Enteractinococcus fodinae: one gene and its partner. The protein of the gene in region 2 interacts with the protein of the main gene of each other region in a pairwise test. Links are inferred from orthologs where the notes say so. Each region holds a gene or a part of one and is shown on either strand. Other genes may lie near its edges. The genes, in order: dnaE and rplL.

Evidence for each region.
Region 1: the proteins of rplL (region 2) and dnaE interact in binary tests that used the Escherichia coli proteins (3 or more experiments, as listed by UniProt). The link is inferred for Enteractinococcus fodinae from one-to-one orthologs.

Annotation. Positions count from the first base shown.
Region 1 is NZ_JAVDYJ010000001.1:1,674,747-1,683,689, forward strand. Bases 1,932-6,011 are described here. They hold dnaE (DNA polymerase III subunit alpha), read right to left. Parts: upstream 5,648-6,011; coding sequence 2,132-5,647; downstream 1,932-2,131. Other genes in these bases: nrdR (transcriptional regulator NrdR), read right to left, coding at 1,932-1,997; J2S62_RS07820 (RluA family pseudouridine synthase), read right to left, coding at 5,759-6,011. Outside these bases: panB (3-methyl-2-oxobutanoate hydroxymethyltransferase), read left to right, coding at 1-244; J2S62_RS07800 (hypothetical protein), read right to left, coding at 251-436; map (type I methionyl aminopeptidase), read left to right, coding at 483-1,454; more of nrdR, read right to left, coding at 1,512-1,931; more of J2S62_RS07820, read right to left, coding at 6,012-6,691; lspA (signal peptidase II), read right to left, coding at 6,699-7,235; J2S62_RS07830 (DivIVA domain-containing protein), read right to left, coding at 7,356-8,018; J2S62_RS07835 (YggT family protein), read right to left, coding at 8,210-8,503; J2S62_RS07840 (cell division protein SepF), read right to left, coding at 8,549-8,943. UniProt on the Escherichia coli protein: DNA polymerase III is a complex, multichain enzyme responsible for most of the replicative synthesis in bacteria. This DNA polymerase also exhibits 3' to 5' exonuclease activity. The alpha chain is the DNA polymerase catalytic subunit.
Region 2 is NZ_JAVDYJ010000001.1:735,520-743,366, reverse strand. The notes cover bases 1,715-4,698. They hold rplL (50S ribosomal protein L7/L12), read right to left. Parts: upstream 3,407-4,698; coding sequence 3,023-3,406; downstream 1,715-3,022. Other genes in these bases: J2S62_RS03480 (carboxylate-amine ligase), read right to left, coding at 4,281-4,698; rplJ (50S ribosomal protein L10), read right to left, coding at 3,470-3,991; J2S62_RS03495 (histidine phosphatase family protein), read right to left, coding at 2,261-2,812; mobA (molybdenum cofactor guanylyltransferase), read left to right, coding at 1,715-2,255. In the rest of the region: cyclic pyranopterin monophosphate synthase MoaC, read right to left, coding at 1-484; GTP 3',8-cyclase MoaA, read left to right, coding at 595-1,617; more of mobA, read left to right, coding at 1,620-1,714; more of J2S62_RS03480, read right to left, coding at 4,699-5,447; J2S62_RS03475 (response regulator transcription factor), read right to left, coding at 5,553-6,224; J2S62_RS03470 (sensor histidine kinase), read right to left, coding at 6,257-7,492; J2S62_RS03465 (DUF4352 domain-containing protein), read left to right, coding at 7,658-7,847. UniProt on the Escherichia coli protein: The binding site for several of the GTPase factors involved in protein synthesis (IF-2, EF-Tu, EF-G and RF3). Is thus essential for accurate translation.

The DNA of each region.
Region 1 (8,943 bases), 940 kb from region 2 along the record:
ACCTGCCGAGGTCGCAGCTGCCGTTGACCAAGCACTGACGATACCCACCATAGGCATTGGCGCCGGTAGTGGCACCACAGGACAAGTCTTAGTCTGGCAGGACGCGTTTGGCCTGAACCGGGGCCGTGTCCCATCGTTTGTTAAACGCTTCGCCGAGGTTGGGGACGCGCTATCTGACGCTGCAAAGCAGTACCGTGAAGAGGTACTCAAAGCCGAGTTCCCGGACGACGAACACAGTTTCTAACGTGGCCTACCAGTCGTCTTCAGCTTCGTCTTCTTCGTCCCAGGCCCTGTTACGTTTTTCGTAGGTGGCTAGCGCATTTGCGGCTTCGTCACGGGTCGCAAATGGTCCGATGCGATCCGTGGAAAACGATTGCGGGCCGTCTTCGACTTCACCGGTTTTGACGTTGTACCAGTAGCGTTTTTCTTGGGTCATACTTCTTTCATACCAGATGAACACACCGGCCAGATAGACTGAGGCTATGACTTTTACACCACAGAACCTTGAGTCCCGTGTAGTGGTTGAGCCTGGGTCACCTGCATCCCATAACCAACCGGTCGACTCGCCGCCGCGCCCCGGACCTGGTTCCCGGGCTCCCAAGGGCCGGTTGACTCCGGGATATGTTGCGCCACAGCTGCCAGTCCCAGCCCATATCGAACGCCCCGATTATGTCGGGAAGAAGGATGCCGTTGAGGGGCTGCACGGTGACGTCTACGATGCTGAAGGTCTTGGCAAAATTCGTGCCGCAGGACGGCTAGCTGCTCAAGCGATGAACCTGGTGGAGCAATACATTCGCCCGGGGGTAACTACCGCTGAGTTGGATCGCGTGGGCCATGAGTTCATCATTTCCCAGGACGCGTGGCCTTCGACGCTGGGCTATAAGGAATTCCCGAAATCGATGACCACATCACTCAACGAAGTGATTTGTCACGGCATTCCTGACGACACCGTGTTGGAGGATGGCGACATCATCAACATCGATATCACGGTGTATAAAGACGGCCACCACGGTGACCACAACAAGACATTTCTCGTGGGTGACGTTGACGAGGAGTCGCGATTGTTAGTCGAACGCACCGAGAAGGCTCTGGAGCGTGCGATCAAGGCGGTCAAACCCGGCAGGGAAATCAACGTCATTGGCAGGGTCATTGAAACCTATGCCAAGCGCTTCGGCTATGGAGTAGTAGAAGATTTTGTAGGCCACGGTGTCGGCAAAGAGTTTCATTCCGGGCTCATTGTGCCGCACTACGATACAGCACCCCGCCATAACGAGGTCATGGTTCCCGGGATGGTCTTTACCATCGAGCCGATGCTCACGTTAGGAAGTATCGCCTGGGACCTGTGGGATGACGGCTGGACGGTTACGACCAAAGATAAGCAACGCAGCGCGCAGTTCGAACACACCATTGCGGTAACCGAAGATGGCGCCGAAATTCTTACCATCGCTGATTAGCGAAGTTTCAGGGTCCGGGGTGGGCTGGCTTCCCCTTCCAGCCCACCCCGGAAGTCGTTAACGCGTGAACAACTTGGCTTGCAGCGGCTCTTGTACGTGTGGGCGCTCCCGCAACTCATGGATAGCTTTTTCAAAGTCATCCAGATTATCGAAATCTTGATAGACCGAAGCGAACCGCAGGTAGGCGACCTGGTCCAGCTGCCGTAGCGGACCTAGGATGGCCAAGCCTACCTCGTGAGCATCGACTTCAGCATGTCCAGTCGCCCGGATTTTTTCCTCGACCTCCTGGGCGAGTTTGGCTAAATCGTCGTTGTCGACCGGACGACCTTGGCAGGCCTTCCGGACGCCGTTGACGATTTTGGCCCGGTCAAAGGGTTCGGCCACTCCGGAACGTTTAATAACGCTCAGTGAGGTGGTTTCCATCGTGGTGAAACGTTTATCGCAGGAGCGACATTCTCGTCGACGACGTATCGCCGAGCCGTCATCTAATGACCGAGAATCCACGACGCGTGATTCTTCATGTCGGCAAAACGGACAATGCATGGGGGAAGAAACCTCTCTATAGGATAGGTCTAAGCACATCTTAGTCCTACATATAGTTGCGGTTCAACCCCTCGGGCTACTATATGTAGTGGTTCGGGATCTGAAGCTGTCGTCCCGAAGTCTACGGTCGGCACTCATTCGAGACACGAAGGTCCCAAGAGGACCTTCAAATCGCCAAAGAGTGCCGGGTTCGGATTAACCTTATACTGCGGACCGACCCGCAAGATTTCCATCGTCAGGTTCCCAACGAGTTTGATATTCACGTCGGTTGTACCCGAGTGGCTGCGCAGCACTTCGCCGAGTTGCCTAATTAAGGGTTCGGTAGCTTTATACGATGGGATCGTCAGGTTGAGCGGTCCCCCGGCTGCCATGTCCGTGGTATCAAGAATGGTCATCTCTTGGGCTGAAATGACCACAGAGCCGTCATCGCGGCGTTGAACCCGTCCCTTGATGGACACGACGAGATCTTCAGCGATGACCGTGGAAATGGGTTCATAAACTCGCCCGAAGAACATCACGTCTATGGAGCCGGCTAGGTCTTCGACTTCTGCGCGAGCATACGGGTTGCCTGACGTTTTTGCGACACGACGTTCAAGAGTCGTGATCAACCCGGAGATTGTCACGAACGAACCATCGGCCGGGCCTTCATCGTCAACGACCTGACTCACGGTGTGATCCGCATGCTGATCCAGAAGCTGCTCCAGCCCCTGCAGCGGATGGTCCGATACATAGAGCCCGATCATCTCGCGCTCAAAAGCCAGTTTCGTCTTCTTATCCCATTCGGGCAAATCAGGGACCGTGATACCAAATCCGGTGTCGACGCCTGTGGTTTCTTGGTCGTCGAGCAGGGAGAAGAAGTCGAACTGGTTATTTGCTTCCTGGCGTTTTTGCACCATGGAGGCGTCGACCGCTTCCTCATGCACGGCCAACAGGGCACGTCGAGAGTAGTTTAGTGAATCGAACCCGCCCGCCTTGATAATGGATTCGATAGTGCGCTTATTGCACACTTCTTGCGGTACCTTTTTGAAAAAATCCTGGAATGACGTGAAGGCACCTTGTTCTTCACGTGCCTTGACCATGCCGGCAACAACGTGCGCGCCCACGTTACGAACCGCACCCATACCGAATCGGATATCTTCACCGACCGGGGTGAAATTTTGCGCGGATTCGTTAACATCGGGTGGCAGGACATTGATATTCATTCGGCGGCATTCGTTCAGATATACCGCCAATTTGTCTTTATCGTGGGATACCGACGTCAGCAGTGCTGCCATATATTCTGCCGGATAGTGCGCCTTCAAGTACGCCGTCCAGTAGGAGATCACCCCGTAGGCAGCCGAGTGGGCTTTGTTGAAGGCATAGTCCGAGAACGGTAGCAAAATGTCCCACAGCGCAGTAATGGCTTCTTGGGAGTATCCGTTATCCAGCATCCCTTGCTGGAAGCTGGCGTACTGCTTGTCGAGTTCTTCCTTCTTTTTCTTACCCATGGCACGCCGCAGAATGTCGGCCTGCCCGAGCGAGTAGCCGGCCACCTTTTGGGCAATGGACATGACCTGTTCCTGATACACAATCAGACCGTGGGTCACCCCCAGGATCTCTTCGAGCGGCTCTTCTAGCTCTGGGTGAATCGGGGTGACCTCTTGCAGCCCGTTCTTACGCAGCGCATAGTTATTATGCGAGTTTGCCCCCATGGGACCGGGACGGTACAACGCAAGTGTCGCAGAGATGTCTTCGAAGTTGTCAGGACGCATCAGTTTGAGTAACGCGCGGATCGGGCCGCCGTCCAACTGAAACACCCCGAGGGTATCGCCACGAGCTAGCAACGCATAGGAATCTGGGTCATCCAACTCTAGGGTGTCCAAATCTAGCGTGAAGTTTCGGTTGAGTTCGATATTTTCGACCGCATCCGAGATCACGGTGAGGTTGCGTAGCCCCAGAAAGTCCATCTTGATCAAGCCCAGTGCTTCAGCGGTGGGGTAATCGAACTGGGTGATTACCTGACGATCAACTAACCGTCGCATCAGGGGAATGACGTCAATGATCGGGTCCGAAGACATGATCACACCGGCCGCGTGGACACCCCATTGACGAATAAGTCCTTCGAGTCCCTTGGCGGTCTCGAAGACTTCTTGGGTCTCGGGATCAGTCTGGAGCATCTCCCGGAAATCGCCGGCCTCTGAATAGCGTGATGCTTCCGGATTTTCGATGTCGGCTAACGGGATATCCTTGGCCATGACCTGCGGTGGTAGCGCTTTCGTGAGCTGCTCCCCCATCGAAAATGGTTTACCCAGCACACGGGCTGCATCTTTTAGGGCCTGCTTCGTCTTAATAGTCCCGTAGGTTACGATCATCGCCACACGTTCGTCACCATATTTTTCGGTCACGTATTCGATGACTTCGTTTCGGCGGCGATCGTCAAAGTCCACATCGAAGTCAGGCATGGAGACACGATCCGGGTTCAGGAAACGCTCGAAAATCAAACCGTGCTGTAACGGATCTAATTCGGTGATGCGGAGAGCATAGGCGACCATCGAACCGGCACCGGAACCACGTCCTGGACCCACCCGGATGCCTTGTTCTTTCGCCCAGTTGATGAAGTCTGCCACCACTAGGAAATAGCCGGGGAAGCCCATGTTGATGATGACTTCGAGCTCATAGTCGGCTTGTTTTTGAACATCCGATGGAACCCCGTTGGGATACCGGAACCGAAGGCCTTTATTAACCTCTTTGATCAACCAGCTGGTCTCGTCCTCACCCGGCGGGGTGGGGAATTTTGGCATGTAGTTGGCGTCAGTGTTGAAACTGACTTCGCACTGCTCGGCAATCACCAAGGTATTGTCGATGGCTTCGGGCAGGTCCGAAAAGAGCGCCCGCATTTCCGCGGCGGATTTCAGGTAGTAGTCATTACCGGAGAAGGCGAACCGTGAGCCACCTTCGTCGTAGGTTGGTTCGCTAAGTTTGGATCCGGATTGCAGGGCCAACAACGCTTCGTGATGTTTGGCGTCGTGCTGGTGAGTGTAGTGCAGGTCGTTTGTCGCGACCAGCGGCAGATTCAAATCCTTGGCAATTTGCAGCAGGTCTCCGATGACTCGGCGTTCAATATCCAGCCCATGTTGCATCACTTCGACATAAAAATTTTCTTTGCCGAAAATATCTCGGAACTCCGCTGCGGCGTCGAGAGCCTCTCGGTACTGTCCCAGGCGCAGCCGCGTTTGGACTTCACCAGATGGACACCCGGTGGTGGCGATCAGGCCTTCGGAGTACTCATTGAGTAGCTCGCGGTCGATCCGAGGCCATTTCGCATAGACCGAATCCAGGGACGCGTGTGATCCCATCCGGAATAAGTTGTGCATACCGGTGTTGTTTTTGGACAGCAAGGTCATGTGCGTATAGGCGCCACTACCGGAAACGTCGTCGCCGCGTTGGTCGGGATCGCCCCAACGCACACGGGTCTTATCGGTGCGGTGCTGATGGCCAGGGGTGAGATATGCTTCCAACCCCACAATGGGCTTGATGCCATACTGCTGGGCCTTGTTCCAAAAATCGAATGCGCCGAAGAGATACCCGTGATCGGTGATGGCGATCGCTTCTTGGCCTAACCGATTGGCCTCAGCAAACAGTTCATCAAGTTTTGCAGCTCCGTCGAGCATGGAGTATTCGGTATGGGTGTGAAGGTGTACGAAACCGTCGCGTTTCCCTGTAGATCCACCGGCCAAGAGTGTGTCGACCTCCAACTTGATGACTGACTAGCGACAGTCAGTCTAGCCGTAGTCTTGCAAACGTTCCAAAGCGTAGCGCAGGTCGTCAGGATACGATGACGTGTAGCTCACGTATTGACCCGTGACGGGGTGCTCGAAGGCAATGCCAACGGCATGTAGCCACTGACGGGTCAGCCCCAGCTCTGCGGCAAGTTGCGGATCAGCATCATAGGTCAGATCCCCGACCAGCGGGTGTTTGAGCGCTGAAAAATGCACTCGAATCTGGTGAGTTCTTCCCGTGAGGAGCTCAACGTCAACCAGCGTGGCAGTACCGAAGGACTCGAGCGTTTTATAGACGGTCAAAGCTTCTTTGCCACCCTCGACGACACCGAAACGCCATTCATATCCCGGTTGCCGGTCGATCGGGGCGTTAATGGTGCCGTTGAGCGGATCGGGTAGCCCTTCGATGAGGGCGTGATAGTGACGCTGCGGGGTTCGATCATGGAAGGCTTGTTTTAGCCGGCTGTAGGCAACCTCAGTCTTGGCGACCACCATCAGCCCGGAGGTACCAACGTCTAGCCGTTGTACGATGCCTTGGCGTTCGGGCGGGCCGGAGGTGGCAACATCGATTCCCAGCGCAGCTAACCCGCCAACCACGGTGGGGCCCTTCCACCCCTGGGAGGGATGGGCCGCCACGCCCACTGGTTTGTCTACGACGACATAATCGTCCTCGTCTGCCACGATTGTTAGGTCCTGCACGAGTTCGGCTCTCACCTCTAATGGGTCCGGGTCATTGGGCAATGTCACGCTCAGGATATCGCCGGGTGCCACCTTGGTTGACTTCGCGGCTTGTTCGGCGTTGACGGTGACCAAGCCGCGTTGAATCCATTGCACCGCTTTGGTGCGAGATATGCCGGCCAATTGTGCTACGGCTGCGTCGGCTCGGCTGCGTTGCTCTATTGTGACGATCAGTTTTGCGGGGTCGGAGGCGGTCATGCGCTTCCTATCCTGAGTTTTCGTTTGCGGTTGACGATTCCTCTGGCTGACCATCAAGCGTCTTGCCACGCATGACTAAAATAACGATGACGATAATGGAAACTACGATGAATGAATCCGCCAAATTGAAAATGGCGAAATTTGGCACGGCTATGAAATCGATGACGTGTCCGACACCAAACCCAGGTTCCCGAAAGAGACGGTCTGTGAGGTTGCCGGCTATCCCACCGCCCAGGGCGCCCAGCGTGATAAGCCAAGGGGTTGTTCTGGCCCGAAAAACGATCAGGTACAGCACGATCAGCAATCCAACAGCCTGAATGATGGTAAAGACCCAGGTGAATTCTGTTCCGATTGAAAATGCCGCTCCGGGATTACGGATGAAATGCCACGTTAACAGTGGCTCAATGACCGGTATGCGCTCGCCCTCGTGCATATTGGCCAAGACAGCTTCTTTGGACCAAAGATCCGCGAGATAAGCTACGACCAGCGGGATGAGCGCGATCCACCAGCTACGCTGGGGAACGTCGTGTTCGGTATGCGCCACGTTCTTCTCCTTGGGCGGCATGACATACTCTTCCAAACACTGATGGTCGGCTATTTACGAGAATAGCCGACCATCTGTGTTTGACCGAGACGCCCGCAGGGCGTTCTCGGGATGTCAAAGTTAGTCTGTGACTCGGGCTTGAGAGTCGAGGTCCTTGAGCTGGTTTTCGATGAAGGAGCGCAGACGCGAACGGTAATCACGTTCGAAGCCGCGGAGCTCTTCAACTTCACGCTCCAGGGTGGATTTGCGTTTCTCAAAGTCTTCGAGAGTCTTGCGAGAGGTCTCTTGCGCCTCGGTGACCAGGCGGTTCGCTTCGCGTTCGGCCTGTGAGATAATTTCGTCGCGTTTACGTTCACCTTCGGCGACGTATTCATCGTGCAGTCGTTGAGCCATGGCCAACACACCGGCAGCAGATTCTGCGGTGGTTTCTGTGGAGTCGGCTTGGGCCGGCGCGGCTGGTGCAGCAGGCTGTACGACTTCAGGCTCTGGCTCGACTACTTCTTGAGCCTCTGGTTCTGCTTCTACCACTGGCAGATCTGCTGCTGTGGCGGCTTCCTCTTCGTTACCGTCAGCTGGGACGGGCGATGGGACCGATGCGCTTTCTCCGGTCTGAGCTTCTAGCTCTGCCACCTGACGACGCAAGTCATCGTTCTCTTGGTTTAGACGGCGCAGTTCCTCAACGATCTCATCGAGAAAATCGTCTACTTCGTCTTGGTCGTAGCCTTCTCGAAATTTCGTGACTTGGAATTTCTTATTGACTACAACTTCCGGCGTGAGAGCCATGTGGTCACCCCAATTACTTGGTCATGTACAAAACTAGAAAACCTGGTGTTTTCTCGTGAGCAGCGCAAGCGGAAAACTCGAAGCTACTACGTATCTCTGCTTACAATATCACCGTATATCGCTGAACGAGTAGTCTACACAGCTGTTACGGTAAAAAATTCGTCTTCTTGAGCTAAATAACTTGATAAAGCTTAAGATGCTGCCCCTTGGAAGGCAACTAGACGGACGATCATCACTATAAAGAACACTACAATAAAGGATAAATCCAGTGACACTGGTCCGAGTTGTAAGGGTGGGATAAACCGGCGGAAGAAGCGCAAAGGCGGATCAGTCATGGTCATGACTATTTCGGCAATGATGAGGTTGATGCCGCGCGGTCTCCAGTCCCGAACGAACGCGCCCACCAAGGAGTAGAGGATCCGCACTACTAGGATGAAGAAGTAAATGGTACTTACCAAGTACAGCAAGGTCCAAAGTAATTGCACGAGTCCTCAGTTTCTTCGGTATAGCGTCTGGTCGTTGTCGCCGTTTTAGGCCTGGTCGAAGAAGTCTTCGTCCTGGCTTGCAGCAGCGTTCCCCTCTACGACGTTTTCAACATTAGTAGGAGTCAGCAGGAACACCTTATTCGTGACTCGTTCGATTGCCCCGTGCAGTCCAAAGGCAAGACCCGCCGAGAAATCCACTAACCGCTTGGCTTCTGTTTCTGCCATATCAGTGACATTGATGATCACGGGGACACCGGATCGAATGGCTTCACCGATCAGTTTGGCGTCATTATAAGACCGCGGGTGAATCGTACGCAGTTTGTGCACTTCAGCGCTTTCCTCTCGGGACTGGACCACACGTTTGATCGGCGTGACCGGTGCACGGTATTCGTCGTCTTCGTCTGGCACTGGTCGTGGACCAGTCGGTTTCGACTCCACCG
Region 2 (7,847 bases):
CGGGGTCTTCAAGGGACCAATCACCCGATTTTCCACCCGTTTTTTCTAAGACTTTAATGTCGGTGATCGCTGCCCGAGGGTCGACCGCTTTGATCATGTCATACAGCGTCAAGGCTGCGGTGGACGCGGCCGATAAGGCTTCCATTTCGACGCCCGTGACCCCGGTAGTTTTGACTAAGGCCTCCACGCGAACCGTGCCGGCTCCAGTATCGGATTTGAAGTCCACGGTGATCTTGCCTAACGGGATGGGATGACATAGCGGAATCGTTTCCCAGGTCTTTTTCGCCGCCATGATGCCAGCGACCCGAGCCACCGGCAGCGCATCGCCTTTAGGCAGTCCCCCGGCCATGATCATTTCGATGACCTCGGAGCGTGTTACGACGACAGCCTGGGCTCGTGAAGTTCTCGAGGTGGTGGCTTTTTCAGTGACATCCACCATGTGGGCCGAACCGTCGGCACGCACGTGGCTGAGTTGGTCGTCCATAGTTCCCTTTCATCCACTATTGCCAAGGTCTAGACTAACTATAGAACGGAACCCTAAAATTTCGCCCCAACATTCCGCGCAACCAAGGTTGCGACGGCAAGGAGCACTCTTTGTCAGGTTTAATCGATCAATTCGGCCGTACCGCGACCGATCTTCGGATGTCACTCATCGATAAATGCAATCTGCGCTGTCGCTATTGCATGCCGGCCGAAGGTCTCGATTGGCTTCAAAAAGATCAGCTGCTCGCCGCGCACGAGGTCATTCGGTTGGCCGATATCGGGATCAGTCACTTGGGCATCGACAAAATTCGCTTCACCGGCGGGGAGCCCTTAGTACGTGCTGACTTAGTGGACATCCTTGCCGGTGTGCATGCAGCCCACCCAGATGTTGAGCTGTCGATGACGACCAATGGGATTAACCTGGAACGTAAAATCGATGATCTGGTGGCAGCAGGCCTCAGCCGCATCAATGTCTCGCTGGACACCGTTTGCCCTGAGACCTTTGCCAAGATCACTCGTCGCGACCGGCTGACCAAAGTCCTGTCTGGCTTACATTCCGCAAAAGCTGCCGGCTTGGAACCGATCAAGATTAACGCCGTACTGCTTCGTGGTATCAATGACCAGCAAGCCGCTGAACTTTTGACCTGGACGCTGGAACACGGCTACGCGCTGCGGTTTATTGAACAGATGCCGCTTGACGCGGACCATAAATGGAAACGCGACAACATGGTCACCGCCAAGGAAATCCGCGCCCAGATCTCCCAGGTTTACACGCTGACACCCCATGAGGAACCACGCGGTTCAGCCCCGGCAGAACTGTTTGATGTGCGCGACAAAACCACACACGAGATCCTCGGGACAGTGGGCATTATTGCGTCGGTGACCGAACCATTCTGTGCCGAATGTTCACGCACCCGTTTGACCGCCGACGCTAAGGTCCGGTCGTGCTTGTTCTCACACGAGGAGACCGACCTGATGGCACTGCTACGCAGTGGCGCATCCGATGAGGTCATCGCCGATGCGTGGCGCACCGCGATGTGGCACAAACCCAAGGCTCACGGTCAGACCAAGACCGGCTTGGGTATGCCTGGTTTCGTCCAGCCCGAGCGCAGCATGAGCGCTATCGGCGGGTAGGTATGACCGTCACTCCCCCCGTTGCAGGGCTGTTTGCGATTATCCTGGCCGGGGGTGCCTCCTCTAGGCTGCACGCCACGAGCCCCCACCCGGTCACGGATAAACCCCTGTTGGAGTTTGAGGGTGAACCTCTCATTACTCGAGTGCTTGCCGAGACGGCCCGAGCGGTTCTGGCGCAACACACAGTGGTGGTCGGGCCGTCATCACTGCCCACCGGTGATATCGCCACGGTGTCGGAAGATCCTCCTCGTGCCGGGCCGTACCTGGCCGTCAGGGCAGGACTGCAATATTTCACCGAAGAACTCGGGCCGGCTACCACTGGTCAAGGAGTCTTGCTCCTTGCGGCTGATATGCCGTGGATCGGACTAGGAATCAGCGCGTTAGCTGAGCATCATCAAAAGCACGGGCCAGATTCGAAGGTCGCTGTGGTCGAGTCCGCTGGACGAATTCAACCGCTTTTGTCGTACCTACCCCGTCCTTTAGGCGAGGAGTTATTTGCTGAACCGCTGCTCAACGCGGGTATTTGGCACGCCCTGCGCAAGACGCCCTACCGTGGCATTGAACTGCCTGCTCATGCCGGTGCGGATGTAGATACCTACCAAGATGCCCTCGAGTACGGGGTAACGTTCAACGACTAGAGGTATCAGGACTGCGATGGTTGTTCCATCTCGAGGTTCTGGAAGGAATCTGCAGGAAACTCTAAGACGTCCCCATTGAGGATGGGAGGATGCTCGTAAGCTAGAACCGCAGAGAGTCCCAAGCGAAATAATGTGCCGTGGCCTACCAAGATCACGTTCTGCGACGGGTGGTGACGCGCGATATGGCGAAAAGCCCCCAGCGCACGATGCTGGACTTCTTCATCAGATTCTTCAGCGCACATGAGCTCCATGCGAGTTTCTTCATCAAAATCCGCCAAGTGGATGCCTTCAGCCGGACCGAAATCGCGTTCAATGAGATTGTCGAGTGTCTGTACGCGTGCCATGCCTAGGATCTCAGCGACTCGTTGTGCGGTTTGGACAGACCGTATCAACGGTGAGGAGTAGATTGCATGCCATTGCCCCCTGCGCTGCAGGGTCTGGGCAGCTTTCGTGGCCTCAAAGTATCCCTCGGCGCTCAAGGGATTGTCGGTACGACCCTGGAGTAATCGCTTTCGACTCCACTCCGTGCGTCCGTGACGTACAAAAGCCCACTTCATTGTCGTTGTCCTTACTCAGGTTATTGATGTATTTAGGCTTACGGGTACGAAGCGACCGGTCTGTGAATACGAAAAATGTTCTTGGTAAACAGTAGGTGACAACTGCGTGATCCGACTTGAACTGCATTTTCGGTATTAAAACGCTTCACCCCGCTGCAATTGCAGCGGGGTGAAGTCGACGTCAGTTAAGAACTGATGCGTAACTGAAGCTTATTTTACGGTGACGGTCGCGCCAGCGCCTTCGAGTGCTTCCTTGGCAGCGTCTGCAGCAGCCTTGTCAACACCCTCGAGGACAGCCTTTGGAGCGGCATCAACGAGGTCTTTGGCGTCTTTCAGACCCAGGGAGGTCAGAGCGCGAACTTCTTTAATAACACCGATCTTGGCGTCACCAGGAGATTCGAGAACAACGTCGAATTCGGTCTGTTCTTCAGCAGCGGCGTCGTCGCCACCACCGGCTGGAGCAGCAGCCATTGCGACTGGTGCAGCAGCGGTTACGTCGAATTCTTCTTCAAATGCTTTGATGAATTCGGACAGTTCTAGCAGGGATAGCTCTTTGAAAGCATCCAACAGTTCTTCAGTGGACAGTTTTGCCATGATATTGGCTCCTTTGCGATAAAAGTCTTGGGTCTGGTTGTGTGGCACGTAATGTGCCAGCGGTTATGCAGCTTCGTCTTGCTTTTCGCGCAGCGCTTCTGCGAGGCGAACAGCTTTCTCGAGTGGGGCTTGGAATGTAGCGGCTGCCTTGGACAGGGAGCCCTTCATTGCGCCAGCCATCATCGATAGCAAAGTCTCGCGAGATTCGAGGTTTGCCAACTGGATAACTTGGGCTTCATCAAGTGGTTGGCCATCCATGTAGCCGCCCTTGATGACCAGTTTGTCGTGGTCCTTGGCGAAATCACGAATGACTTTAGCAACGTCTACAGTCTCACCTGAGACGAATGCGATTGCGGTAGGACCGGTGAGTTTGCCTTCTAGAGCTGTAACTCCGGCCTGTTCTGCCGCAATAGCAGTCAGCGTGTTCTTCGCCACGGCGTAAGTAGCGTTCTCACCCAGAGCACGACGCAGGTTCGTGATCTCTTCTACGGTGAGACCACGGTATTCTGTGAATACAGCTGAGGATGAGTTGCGGAACAGTTCCGCAAGCTCTTCCACGGCTGCAGTTTTTTCAGCATTCGCCATGGCACTCCTTCCTTCGTGGATATGCCGGTCACCCAAACACAAAAACGCCCCGTGCAGGTGCACAGGGCGCAAAGAGTCTGGAGCTGCAAAAATCGCAGGAGTTCTATGCCATCATGTCCACCTACGCGGGCCGCTCATATACGAGCTTTTATAGTCACACCTATTTGGCACAGGTGTAATACAACCGGCGGTCTTCGGTACGCATTACCTTACAGAGTTTCCGCTCGCATTTGCAAATCGAGCACCAGAAACGAAAACACTGCCTCCTGTCTAGCTCTCGATGAACTGGTCAGGAAGCCAAACCGGACGGATGACCAGCATCATCTGACGACGATGTCGAAGTTCTGGTTTCATGGGTGTCGGGTAAGCGTCGATGCCGTGCTGTTGAAGCCTCAGCCGCGTAGCGCAGGACGCCTGGGATGCCCTCACACTGATAGACCGCCCGTTGTCGGGTTGCTCCGGTACCTTCGGCCAGCAACAGCTCTAGTCCAGCTCGAACTAGTTCATCATCACCGAAAGCTTCGATATATGGGAGTGCGTGCTGGAAGGCTTGCCATACTAGCTTTTTGGCAGGGTACGGAGTGCCGCTAAACGGATCGAGCAAACGTCCTGTCAGACCAAACTTTGCTGCTTGCCAAAGGCTCACATCAAGTAGCTCGACCTGGGGTTGGGACCGTGGAGGTTGATCGACAGCGGCACTGACCAGACCACGGATGAGGGCCGCCAAGACAACGGCGTCTGAGACCTGCAGTTGCACATCACAGGCCCTGACCTCAATGGTGGGGTGACGGTGCGACAAGCGTGCCAACCAGCAAATACCACCGTGGTCAGTGACCACATCGCTGGCCAACAGTGCTTCGACGCGCCTGGTGTAGTCCTCAAAATCCTGGAAATATGGGGGCATGCCACTGACCATCCACCGGCGGTAGTGAATGGTCCGCCAGCTAGCGAAACCGGAATCTCTGCCCTGCCAGAAAGGTGAATTCGCACTGAGCGCCGTCAGCAAGGGCAGCCACGGGCGAAGACCGTTGAGCGCTTGTACGCCTGCTTCCGGGTTAGGGATGGTGACGTGGACGTGCATCCCGTTAATGTATTGGTCCGCTGCGATGCCGGGGGCGAGCTCTGCTAATTGGAGGTACCGGTCCGCATCGCTGATCGTTGCGCCGCGCCCATCGATCCGAGGTGCAGCGCCCACCGGCACTGCGGCGATGTTGAACTGACGCGTCACGGCGGCCAGTTCTTGCCGAAAAGCTAACAGGGCCTCAGTGGCAGTTTGCGTATCTCCCAAGACCGCTGAGGCGTGCTCGATCTGACATCGAAGCCACTCAAGTGTGGCCTGGCCACCGGCTACGGCAATGTGTTGTAAGGCGGCCGTCTGATGCTTCGTGGGGGCAACCGGGAATAACGCGTCTTGATCAACGAGTAAGAATTCTTCTTCTATCCCCAGCAGGGTCATGGAGTGACAGTAACACGACGCACCCGGCTGATACTAGAAATCTTCTGCTGCTATCTGCCGTGCTGATGCGCTCATACCGGTAGAGGTACTCCTGACCGTTGGGTGTTATTCAGCGTCCTTGATATCAAGCCGTGCTTGGCCGACAAGAAAGGCCAATTGAGCTCCGTTATCAGCGTCAGCTTTTTGCATAGCACGCGTCACCGTGGATTTGACGGTATCCGGTGCGATGTTCAGTTCCGCACCAATCTGCTTATAGGACTTGCCGTGTCCGATAAGATGCGCAACTTCCAGTTCGCGCGGTGCTAATGCGGCGATACGTTCCCTGGCTTGAGCGATTTCGGGCGCGGTGGAGGGACGGAGAAAGCTTTCAATGAGGCGGATAGTGGTTTGCGGTGAAACCATAGGCTCCCCGTCTGCTGCCGCACGAAGCGCTGGGAGTAGTAGTGTTTCGGCATCGTTTTTGAGAATAAAGCCGACTGCCCCAGCCTCGAGTGCCCCGCGAGTATACGACTCGAGATCGAAACTTGTGGCGGCCAGAACTTTGGGTGGGTTAAGCAAGTTTTGGACACGTCGAATAGATTCCACGCCGTCGATCTCACCTGGCAGGTAGAGGTCCATGACGACCAAATCAGGTCGAGTATCGCGTATCTGCTGCAAAGCATCCAGCCCGTTTGTCGCGGAACCGACCACTTCCATCGTCGGGTCAGCTTCGACAATGGCCACGAGGTTCCGCAGCGTCATGGTCTCGTCGTCTACTATCACTACCCTGATTGCCACACGGAAAGCCTAGCACCGCGGGTGGGACACGTTTAGAGTGCTTCGACCGACTCCAATGTCCAGGGCAGATGGACTGTGAGCCGAAAGTGCTGAGGAAGATACTCTTCTTGGATCCTTCCGCCGAGGAGCTCGGCCCGCTCTTTGATGCCCAGCAACCCGGTGCCGGTCCCGCCCGCAAAATGATGCTGCGCGTCGCGTGTGTTGGTGAACTCCAGCAATAGGCCTTCCCCGGGCTGCCCTTCCAGCCGAAGGTTCACACGTTTATCGGTGCTGTGACGTAAAGCGTTCGTTAGGGCTTCCTGGGTAATCCGTAATACGGCTCGTTGCAGCGCGTCTGGGGCGGCCTCGTAGTTATTGAGCATGATCTGCGGTTGAATGGTCAGACCTTGGTGCACAGCGTCATCTAAGAGGGCTTTGAGGTCCTGGAACCCACTGGGAGCGACCGAAGGAACTGTTGGTTCTTTCTCGCCTTGGGCTCTCAGTGAGGTGACGAGGGTTCGGAGATCTTTGAGCGCTTGATCCGAATAGCGTTTCGTATCCTGCAGGGCGCTGGTGAGTTCCGCATCGTGGCTGGTAGCTAAAGATTTTTGCATTTGGCCAGCCTGCAAGGACAGTGCGGTGAGGCGTTGGGCGAGCGTATCGTGCACCTCCCGCGCCAAATATTCGCGTTCCGTCTGGCGGGTCATTTCCGATGAGAGCACTTCGCGATCGTGTTCTGCTGCTTCAACGGTATCGTGTGCTTGGCGCATTCGGCGGCGGTGGCGGGTGGTAAAGCCAATGGACAGTACGAGCCCCAGCGTTGCAAATCCGAAAGTCAGTACCACCAGAGCTGCGACAGTGGTATCGAAGTCGGCTTCCCAGCGCCACAGCGCAAGAAGATGCCAGACAATATTCACCACGATGGCGGCCAGTCCTACGCCGCTGATTATCCAATGCCAACGGTAGTGTGCTCGTACAATCCACACGGTCAACCCAATGGCCAGCACATACGGATCGCCTTGCAAGATCACCGCGTAAAACGCTCCGGTGATGATCAAGGCCAGCGGGATTTTGCGGTACCACGGAATCAGGAGCAGTAAGAGGTAGCCAATGACGAACCGGACCGCCCCGAGATCGGAAATCTCATCATAACCAGCTCCGCTGAAGTTTTCGGGTGCGGTCAGTGTGGCAAGAACGGTCACAAGGGAACCGACGAACATCATGGCAGCACGGACCACGATGGCCAGTATTGCGTGCCAGAAGCGAGAGTTCTTCGTCGGTGTCGTCATGGTCTCACAGTCTAGTCAGCGTATCGTTTGCCGTGAGCACCCCTTCGGTGGTGTTGAGATACCCGATCGGGTATGAAGGTTTACCCGGTTCGTGGTGTATCCCATCTCGCTGAGTTCCTAGCGTTGTAGGTGTTCAGTTTTCTCACACCTATTCGAAAGGTCGCTATGTCTACGAGTACACAACTGCACCCACCGGTTCAGGAGCACAAATCGCGCAACACGGTGGGACTCATCGCGTTGATCACCGCGATTGTGGGCGCCGTGTTCGCCGTTATCCCTGGAGCAGTCATTATTGGGTGGATTCTGTTGCCCATTGCGTTCGTATTATCGATCATCTCGTTGTTTATGAAAGATC